DNA from 2 places in the Streptomyces sp. NPDC056160 genome. Region 2 is predicted to be linked to the other one. Evidence: riboswitches for the same ligand, from Rfam matches in the RefSeq annotation. Region 2 holds a riboswitch; the other holds the start of a gene.

Region 1 (4,407 bases), on a different contig from region 2:
GTGATCATCAGCACGGCGAGCTGGTCGCGGTGCCGCTCGATCTTCGCGCGCAGGTCCTCGACGTCGACCTCGCCGTCCTCGGCGGTCTTCACGACGACGACCTTCATCCCGGCCATCACGGCGCTGGCGGCGTTGGTGCCGTGCGCGGAGGACGGGATGAGGCAGACGGTGCGCTGCTCGTCGCCGTTGGCCCGGTGGTAGCCGCGGACCGCGAGCAGACCGGCCAGCTCGCCCTGCGAGCCGGCGTTCGGCTGGAGGGAGACCTTGTCGTAGCCGGTGACCTCGGCGAGCCGGTCCTCCAGCTCGCGGATGAGGGTGAGGTAGCCCTGCGCCTGCTCGGCGGGCGCGAAGGGGTGCAGCTGCCCGAACTCGGGCCAGGTGACCGGCTCCATCTCCGTGGTCGCGTTGAGCTTCATGGTGCACGAGCCCAGCGGGATCATGCCCCGGTCGAGCGCGTAGTCGCGGTCGGAGAGCCTGCGCAGGTACCGCAGCATCGCCGTCTCGGAGCGGTGCTGGTGGAAGACGGGGTGGGTGAGGTAGGCGTCGGTGCGCAGCCGGGACTCGGGCAGCACCTGAGCGGCGGCGTCCAGCGCGTCGATGTCGCCCGCGGTGCCGAACGCGGACCACACGGCGTGCAGCTGGGCCCGCGTGGTGGTCTCGTCGCAGGCGATCGAGACGTGGTCGGCGTCGACCAGGCGCAGGTTCACCCCGGCCTCGCGGGCGGCGGCCACGATGCCGGCGGCGCGGCCCTCGGCCTTGACGGTGAGCGTGTCGAAGTAGGAGTCGTGGACGATGCGCGCCCCGCCCGCCTTCAGGCCCTCGGCCAGCACGGCGGCGTAGCGGTGGGTGCGCCGCGCGATGTCCTTCAGGCCGTCGGGACCGTGGTAGACGGCGTACATGCCGGCCATGACGGCGAGCAGCACCTGCGCGGTGCAGATGTTGCTGGTGGCCTTCTCGCGGCGGATGTGCTGCTCGCGGGTCTGCAGGGCCAGGCGGTAGGCCTTGTTGCCGTCGGCGTCGACGGAGACGCCGACCAGGCGGCCGGGCAGGCTGCGGGCGAACTGCTCGCGCACCGCCATGTAGCCGGCGTGCGGCCCGCCGAAGCCCATCGGGACACCGAAGCGCTGGGTGGTGCCGACGGCGATGTCCGCGCCCAGCTCGCCGGGAGAGGTGAGCAGCGTGAGGGCGAGCAGGTCGGCGGCGACGGTGACCAGGGCGCCCAGCTCGTGCGCCTGGTCGATGACGGGCCTGAGGTCGCGTACGGCACCGGAGGCGCCCGGGTACTGCAGGAGCACGCCGTTGATCTCGCGCTCGGCGACGTGGGCGGGGATGCCGTCGCTGAGGTCTGCGACGACGACCTCGACCCCGGTCGGCTCGGCCCGGGTCCGGATGACGGCGATCGTCTGCGGCAGCGTGTCCGCGTCGACGAGGAACAGGCCCTTCTTGTTCTTGCCCATGCGCCGTGACAGGGCCAGCGCCTCGGCGGCGGCCGTGCCCTCGTCGAGCAGGGAGGCGCCGGAGGTCGGCAGGCCGGTGAGGTCGGCGACGACGGTCTGGAAGTTCAGCAGCGCTTCGAGCCGGCCCTGCGAGATCTCGGGCTGGTACGGGGTGTACGCCGTGTACCAGGCAGGGTTCTCCATGACGTTGCGCAGGATGACGGGCGGGGTGAACGTCCCGTAGTAGCCGAGCCCGATCATCGAACCGAGCACCTGGTTGCGGTCGGCGAGGGAACGCAGCTCGGCCAGCACCTCGGCCTCGGTGCGGGCGCCGGGCAGGTCCAGGGTGTCGGCGTTCTTGATGACGTCCGGCACGGCGGCGGCGGTGAGTTCGTCGAGCGAGCCGTAGCCGACCTGCGCGAGCATCTTGGCGCGCGCCTCGAGGTCGGGCCCGATGTGGCGCTGTTCGAAGGGGATGCCCTGTTCGAGCTCGGAGAGCGGAATGCGCTGGGCGGTCATTGCGGAGGCCTCCTGGTCTGACGCGACCTTCGAGGGACACCACGGCGCGGGTGTCCCGACGGCCTCCCCCTCTGTCATCTCAACCTGAGAGCTTCACCGGGCCGCCGGCAGGCGACCGGCTTTCACCGTCGGTGAGAGCGGAAGCCGTCGACACCCGCTCTGCTTTCCAGAGTGACCTCGTCCGTGCGGTACGTGGGCCTGAGAGATTCCGGGGAGGATTTGCTCCTTCGGCGCCTCCGGTGATGCCGGAGGACTCTCCCGCACGGGGTCAGCAGCCGCTGCCAGGGTACCAGCGGGCCGAGAGCCGGAGCCTTCGAGTGGCCGCCCGGCCGAATGTGCTCTTTCGTAGTGCTTACGGATGAGGTGCGACCATGTGGAGGGACCGTGCTGACCGAGATCGATCCGCGCAATCTGATCGGCCGCAAGGCGTTCGACCGCAACGGCAACAAGATCGGCACGGTGGACGAGGTCTACCTCGACGACGCCACCGGCGTGCCCGAGTGGGCGGCCATACGGACCGGACTGTTCTCCCGGGACGCCTTCGTGCCCCTGGAGCCCAGCGAACTGGTCGAGGGCGCCCTCCACATCCCCTTCGACCGCTCCCTGATCAAGGAGGCGCCCGACTTCGGCGTCGGCCGCCACCTCTCCCCCGAGCAGGAAATCCAGCTCTACCACCACTACGGCCTCGACCTCACACCTCCCGCCGCACTCCCCGACCGCGACTTCGGCAAGCTGGCCGGCTCCGGCTCGGAGGAGGCCTGAAGGATCCCCCGGCCCCGGCCGGGCGCGGCACGGTCCACCCGCCGACTCACCCACACCGGCACCGCGCCGCACCGACCGCCGCCGCCCCGGAACCCTCCGCCGCGAACCGCACGCCTTCCGCCAGGAGAACTCACCCGCCCCCACACGCGAAACACGGTCCCCTCAAGAAGCAGGCTGTCCCAGAAGCACCTTCCGGCTCTGAGCACGCTGCCGCGTCGTCCCTCAGCCCCGACCTCTCAGCCCCGGCCGCCGGTCTCCCCGCCCACCGCCGCGGGCGTACCGGCCGGATCCGCCGGTCTTCGCCGCACCAGCGGCAACGGATCCGCCGGTTGCAGCGCCGGGTCATCGACACGGAAGGTCCGCACCCGGCCGGGCTCCGAGCCGGGTGTCTCGAACCTGACCGTGACCCTGCCGACACCGCTGCCCTGCACCCACCCGTGCCCGTGTTCGGCGTGCCGCACGTCGTGCCCCGCGGACCAGTGCCGCTCGGCGGGCCCGGCAGCCTGCACCTGGGCCGGTTCGTCCACGCGCTCCTCCGCGGGGCTCTCCGCCCCCGCACCGGCCGCCTGGGCGAACAGGTCCTCCTGCGTGTAGTCGGCGAGCCCCGACACGCCCACGCCGAGCAGCCGCACCCCGCCGGTGGTGTCCACGGAGTCCAGCAGCCGGGCCGCCGCCTCCCGGACCACCGCGGGATCGTCGGTGGGCCCGCGCAGCGTCTCGGACCGGGTCAGGGTGGAGAAGTCGTAGCGCCGCACCTTCAGCACGATGGTGCGGCCCGAGAGCCCCGAGCCGCGCAGCCGCCGCACGCAGCGGTCGGCGAGCCGCTGGACCTCCAGCCCCACCCGCAGCCGGTCGTGGATGTCGATGTCGTACGTGTCCTCGACCGACACCGACTTGGCCTCCCGCTCGGCGACGACGGGCCGCTCGTCGTGGGCCAGCGCCATGGCGTGCAGCGCGTGCCCGTGCGCCTTGCCCAGGAGCCGGACGAGTTCGTCCTCGCCCGCCTCGGCGAGTTCGTCGACGGTGTGGATCCCGGCCCGCCGCAGATGGTCCCCCGTGGCCGGTCCGACGCCCGGCAGGGTGCGCACCGAGAGCGGGCCGAGGAGGTCCCGCTCCGTGCCGGGCTCGATGAGCACCAGCCCGTCGGGCTTGGCCCGCTCCGAGGCGATCTTGGCGAGCATCTTGGAGGCGGCCAGCCCCACCGAGCCGGTCAGCCCCGTCACGGCCCGGATACCGGCCCGCAGCTCGGCCCCGGCCAGGCGGGCGGAGGCCTCGTCCCAGGCCGCTCCCCCGGCCTCCAGGTCCACGAACGCCTCGTCCAGGCTGAGCGGCTCCACGAGCGGGGACAGCTCCCGCAGCAGCTGCATCACCTGTTCGCTGATGGCCCGGTAGAAGCCGAAGCGGGGCACCAGGTACGCGGCGTTCGGCGCCAGCCGGCGTGCCTGGGCCATCGGCATCGCGGAGTGGACGCCGAAGACCCGGGCCTCGTACGAAGCGGTGGCGACCACGCCGCGCGGTCCGAGTCCTCCGACGACGACGGCCTTCCCCCGCAGGCTCGGCTTGGATGCCTGCTCCGCCTGGGCGAAGAAGGCATCCATGTCGAGATGCAGGATCGTGGGCGCGGTTCTCACATCTCCGATGCTGCACCACGGCACTGACAATGCCCCCTCGCGGGGCACGGCCCGGCTTC
Region 2 (4,407 bases):
GCGGCCCGGGTAGCCCTCGGCGTACTTGTTGGTGAGGACCGAGCCCTGCGCCTCCATGACCGCGACCGGGGCGAAGTTCTCCGAGGCGATCATCTCCAGCGTGGACTGCTGGCGGCGCAGCTCGGCGTCGACCGCGGCGGCCACGTCCGGGTCGAGTTCGTGCAGGGGCGTGTTGAGAACAGTCATCTGGGTCCCTTTGCTCCTCAGCCGGCGTTCTGCGCGCTGTACTCGTCGGCGGAGAGCAGGTCGGCCGGCTCCTCCGACAGGCGCACCTTGAACAGCCAGCCGCCCTCGAAGGGCGCGGAGTTCACCAGGGACGGGTCGTCCACCACGTCCTGGTTGATCTCGGTGATCTCACCGCTGACCGGGGAGTACAGGTCGGAGACCGACTTGGTCGACTCCAGCTCGCCGCAGGTCTCGCCCGCGGTCACCGTGGAGCCCACCGCCGGGAGGTCGGCGTAGACGACATCGCCGAGCGCGTTGGCCGCGAACTCGGTGATGCCGACCGTCGCCACGCCGTCCTCGGCGGGCGACAGCCACTCGTGCTCCTTGCTGTAGCGCAGCTGCTGGGGGTTGTTCATGGCCTGAATTCTCCTGTACGCGGGGGAGTGCTGGTGAATGAGGGACTGCGCAGGGCGTGCGTGACCGGGGCGATGTGGCCCACGTCACCCCTGACCGGTGACGACGGCGTCACTTCCGCCGCTTGTAGAAGGGCAGCGCCACGACTTCGAGGGGCTCGTGGTTGCCCCGGATGTCCACGCCGACACCGGCCGTGCCCGGCGCGGCGTGCGCGGCGTCGACGTACGCCATGGCGATCGGCTTGCCCAGGGTCGGGGAGGGGGCGCCGGAGGTGACCTCGCCGACGACCTCGCCGCCGGCGACGACGCCGTAGCCCGCGCGCGGGATGCGGCGGCCCTCGCAGACGAGGCCGACCAGGACGCGCGGAGGTGCCTGCTCGGCGCGCTCGGCAGCGGCGAGCAGCGCCTCACGCCCGACGAAGTCCCCCTCCTTCTCGAACTTGACCACCCGGCCGAGCCCCGCGTCGAACGGGGTCAGTTCCTCGGTCAGCTCGTGCCCGTACAGCGGCATGCCCGCCTCCAGGCGCAGCGTGTCGCGGCAGGACAGGCCGCAGGGGACCAGGCCGGCGCTCTCCCCGGCCTTCGTCAGCGCCTGCCACAGCTCCACGGCGTGCTCGGGCTTCACGAACAGCTCGAAGCCGTCCTCGCCGGTGTAGCCGGTGCGTGCGATCAGCGCGGGCACGCCCGCGACCGTGCCCGGCAGGCCGGCGTAGTACTTCAGGCCGTCCAGGTCGGAGTCGGTCAACGACTTGAGGATGCCGGGGGACTCCGGGCCCTGCACGGCGATCAGGGCGTAGGCGTCGCGGTCGTCGCGGACCTCGGCGTCGAAGCCGGCCGCCCGCTCGCTGAGCGCGTCCAGCACCACCTGGGCGTTGGAGGCGTTGGCGACGACCATGTACTCGGTCTCGGCCAGCCGGTAGACGATCAGGTCGTCCAGGATGCCGCCGTCCTCGCGGCAGATCATGGTGTAGCGGGCCCGGCCGACGCCGACGGAGGCGATGTTGCCGACCAGGGCGTGGTTCAGCAGGGCGGCCGCCTGCGGGCCGGTCACCGTGATCTCACCCATGTGGGACAGGTCGAAGAGACCGGCCTTCGTGCGCACGGCGACGTGCTCGTCGCGCTCGGAGCCGTAGCGCAGCGGCATGTCCCAGCCGGCGAAGTCGGTCATCGTCGCGCCGAGCGAACGGTGCACCGCGTCGAGTGCGGTACGGCGGAGCGGACGGGACGCGGAACTGCTCATCGGTCGGTCTCCCAGGAAGGAACGGGCGAGGACAGGTCGGGTGTCCTCCCCATCTGTCATCGGAACCTGAGAGGTTCGCCATGACCGCCGTCGGACGGACGGGCACGGCTTGCACCTTGGGTGGAGCCACTGCGGCAGCGGCCCGCTTTTCAGATGTGCCTCGCCCGCGCGGTACGGGGCCTGAGAGATTCAAGGGAGGGACTTGCTCCTTCGGCGCCCCGGGCAGACGTACTGCCGGGGACTCTCCCGCGCGGATTCAAGCGGCCGGTATGCAGTTGGCGCGGACATCATCGCACGCCCGGACTCTTCGCGGCAGGCCGGATCTGTAACCGGCCTGTGGCAGAACGCGCACGCAAACGGCAGACACCGCGTATTACCTTCTCTTTGCACTCAAGGGGGAGGTGAACCGTCACCACCCCGGGGAGGACGATGACGGTGAACAGGACAGCGCCGGCGTACGCGACGACCCGGGCCCTCGCCCTGCCGGCACGGCCGACGGCCGCCGGCCGCGCCCACCGCGGCGAGCGCACCGCGCCCGTCGTCCGCGACCTGCGGCAGCGGGCCGGCCGCACCCCGCACGCCCTGCTCTTCGGCCCCCGCGACCTGGTCGTGGTCACCGGCCTGCCCGGCAGCGGCAAGACCACGCTGATGCGCCGCGCGGCCCGCGGCGCGCGGATCGACTCCGAGGACACCCGCGACCGCTGGGACGCCCGCCTGGCCGGCCGCCTCCCGTACGCCCTGTACCGCCCCCTGGTCCGCCTCGCCCACTACGCCGCGCTGCGCCGCGCCCTGCGCACCGGCGAGGGTGTCGTGGTCCACGACTGCGGCACCCAGGCCTGGGTCCGCGCCTGGCTCGCCCGCACCGCCCACCGGCGCGGCGGCGCCCTCCACCTGCTGCTGCTGGACGTGGCGCCCGCCGCCGCCCTCTGCGGCCAGCGCGAGCGCGGCCGGGGCGTCTCCCGCTACGCCTTCCTGCGCCACCGCAGGGCCACGGCCCGCCTGGTCGCCGCCGTGGAGCGCGGTGAGCTGCCCCGGGGGTGCGACGCGGCGGTCCTGCTGGACCGGGAGGCGGCGGCCGGTCTGCGGCGGATCGGGTTCACCGGCCCGCCCGGCGACGGCACCCGTTAGCCTTTCGGTCACAGCAGTGGTTCCCAGCAGGCGGTAGGCAGATGGACTTCCCGGCGGACTTCTCCGCGGACTTTCCGGGGGACTTCCCGGCACAGGCGCACCCCCACCCGCACGGCGGGTGGCCCGGCAACGAACTGGAGGAAGTGCTCTCCGCCGCCCTCGGCATCCCGACGGCCGGCGGCCGGATCATCGAGGTCCTGGGCCGCAGCTTCCTGTGGGTCCCGCTCCCGAGCGGCGGCGGCCCGCACAGCGGCTCGCTCGACCTGCCCACCCTGGAGATCGAGGGCCAGGCCTACGTACCGGTCTTCAGCTCCGAGGAGCAGCTGCGCCAGGTCGCCGGCCACCACATGGCGTTCACCGTCGCGCCCGCCGTCGAGTTCGCGCGGGGACTGCCCGCCCAGGTCGGCATCGCGCTGAACCCGGACGGCGTGGCCGGTCTCCCGCTGCCCCCGCAGGCCGTGGCGGAACTGTGCCGGGCCGGGCGCACCGAACTGGACGGCCCCGCCGGCGGCGGCCGGGTCCGCCTCTACGAACCCGACTGGCAGGACGACCCGGTGGACTTCCTGTCCGCCGCCGGTACCGAGTTCGCCGCCACCGGCGTGGTCCGCACCGCCCGCCGCTGCCTGGCCGCCGTCGAGACGGCCGACCCGGTCATGTTCGTCGGGGTCGAGCTGTCCCAGTGGGACGACGACCTGCGCAGCCGCCCGCTGGACGCGCTGGGCCGCGCCCTGGCCAAGGCGCCCACCCCCTGGCCGGTCAACCTCGTCCTCCTGGACATCACGGACGACCCGGTGGCCGAATGGATGCGCGAAAGGGTCCGGCCGTTCTACGAGTCGGGTCACTGAGGCACCCCGTGCGGGCGTCGCGGCCCGACCCGCGCCGCCGCACCGCGGGGACGGGCCCGGCCGAGCGCGCCCGCCGTCCCGCGACCACGGCACGCACCGCGCCCCACGGGCGGCCTTAAGCTAGTGCTGCGGCCGGAAAGGTCCACCGGCTCGCGACGCCCGGCACGGTACCTCGCCGCGTTGTCGCATCACCCGAGTACGTCCAGTACGCGGGCGATGCTCCGCCTTGCGAGGCACCCCACCGGACGCCGCGAGTCATCGGCAAACCTTTCCGGCCACAGCACTGGGCCCTGCCTCGCCTTCCCGTCCGACCCGCGCGCCGGGCGGACGACGGGAAGGCGACGACAGGACCCAGGTCCACAGCTCGGTCGGAGCACGACGAAGGGGCGGTAGAAGGTGAGCGCCAGCGGCACCACGGCCGGGCACGTGGAGCAGATGCTCCGCCAGGTGACACCCGGGCGGTACGACGCCTACGAGGCGCTGCTGCGCACCCTCGCGACCCCCTCCTCCGGCCAGGTCTGGATGCTGCTGTGGCACGGCCAGGCCGGTTCCCCCGACGCCCAGTACGGCCACATGGAGGTCGACGGCCACGGCTACGCGCCCTGTGTCACCTCCG

What was found. A riboswitch is a leader RNA that binds a small molecule or an ion and turns the genes downstream of it on or off. The one in region 2 is predicted to bind glycine.
Region 1: it holds a riboswitch for glycine, as region 2 does, so the genes downstream of both, gcvP (aminomethyl-transferring glycine dehydrogenase) here and gcvT (glycine cleavage system aminomethyltransferase GcvT) in region 2, are expected to answer to the same signal.

What each region holds. Positions count from the first base shown of each region.
Region 1 is NZ_JBHJUW010000180.1:9,001-13,407, reverse strand. Features, by position in the region: gene gcvP (aminomethyl-transferring glycine dehydrogenase) at 1-1,955, opposite strand, end outside; glycine riboswitch at 2,132-2,226, opposite strand; gene ACFC02_RS37835 (PRC-barrel domain-containing protein) at 2,340-2,717, shown strand; gene ACFC02_RS37830 (DNA polymerase IV) at 2,954-4,348, opposite strand.
Region 2 is NZ_JBHJUW010000049.1:49,412-53,818, reverse strand. Features, by position in the region: gene glyA (serine hydroxymethyltransferase) at 1-186, opposite strand, end outside; gene gcvH (glycine cleavage system protein GcvH) at 204-581, opposite strand; gene gcvT (glycine cleavage system aminomethyltransferase GcvT) at 691-1,818, opposite strand; glycine riboswitch at 1,978-2,077, opposite strand; gene ACFC02_RS19775 (AAA family ATPase) at 2,248-2,946, shown strand; gene ACFC02_RS19770 (enhanced serine sensitivity protein SseB) at 2,988-3,791, shown strand; gene ACFC02_RS19765 (enhanced serine sensitivity protein SseB C-terminal domain-containing protein) at 4,188-4,407, shown strand, end outside.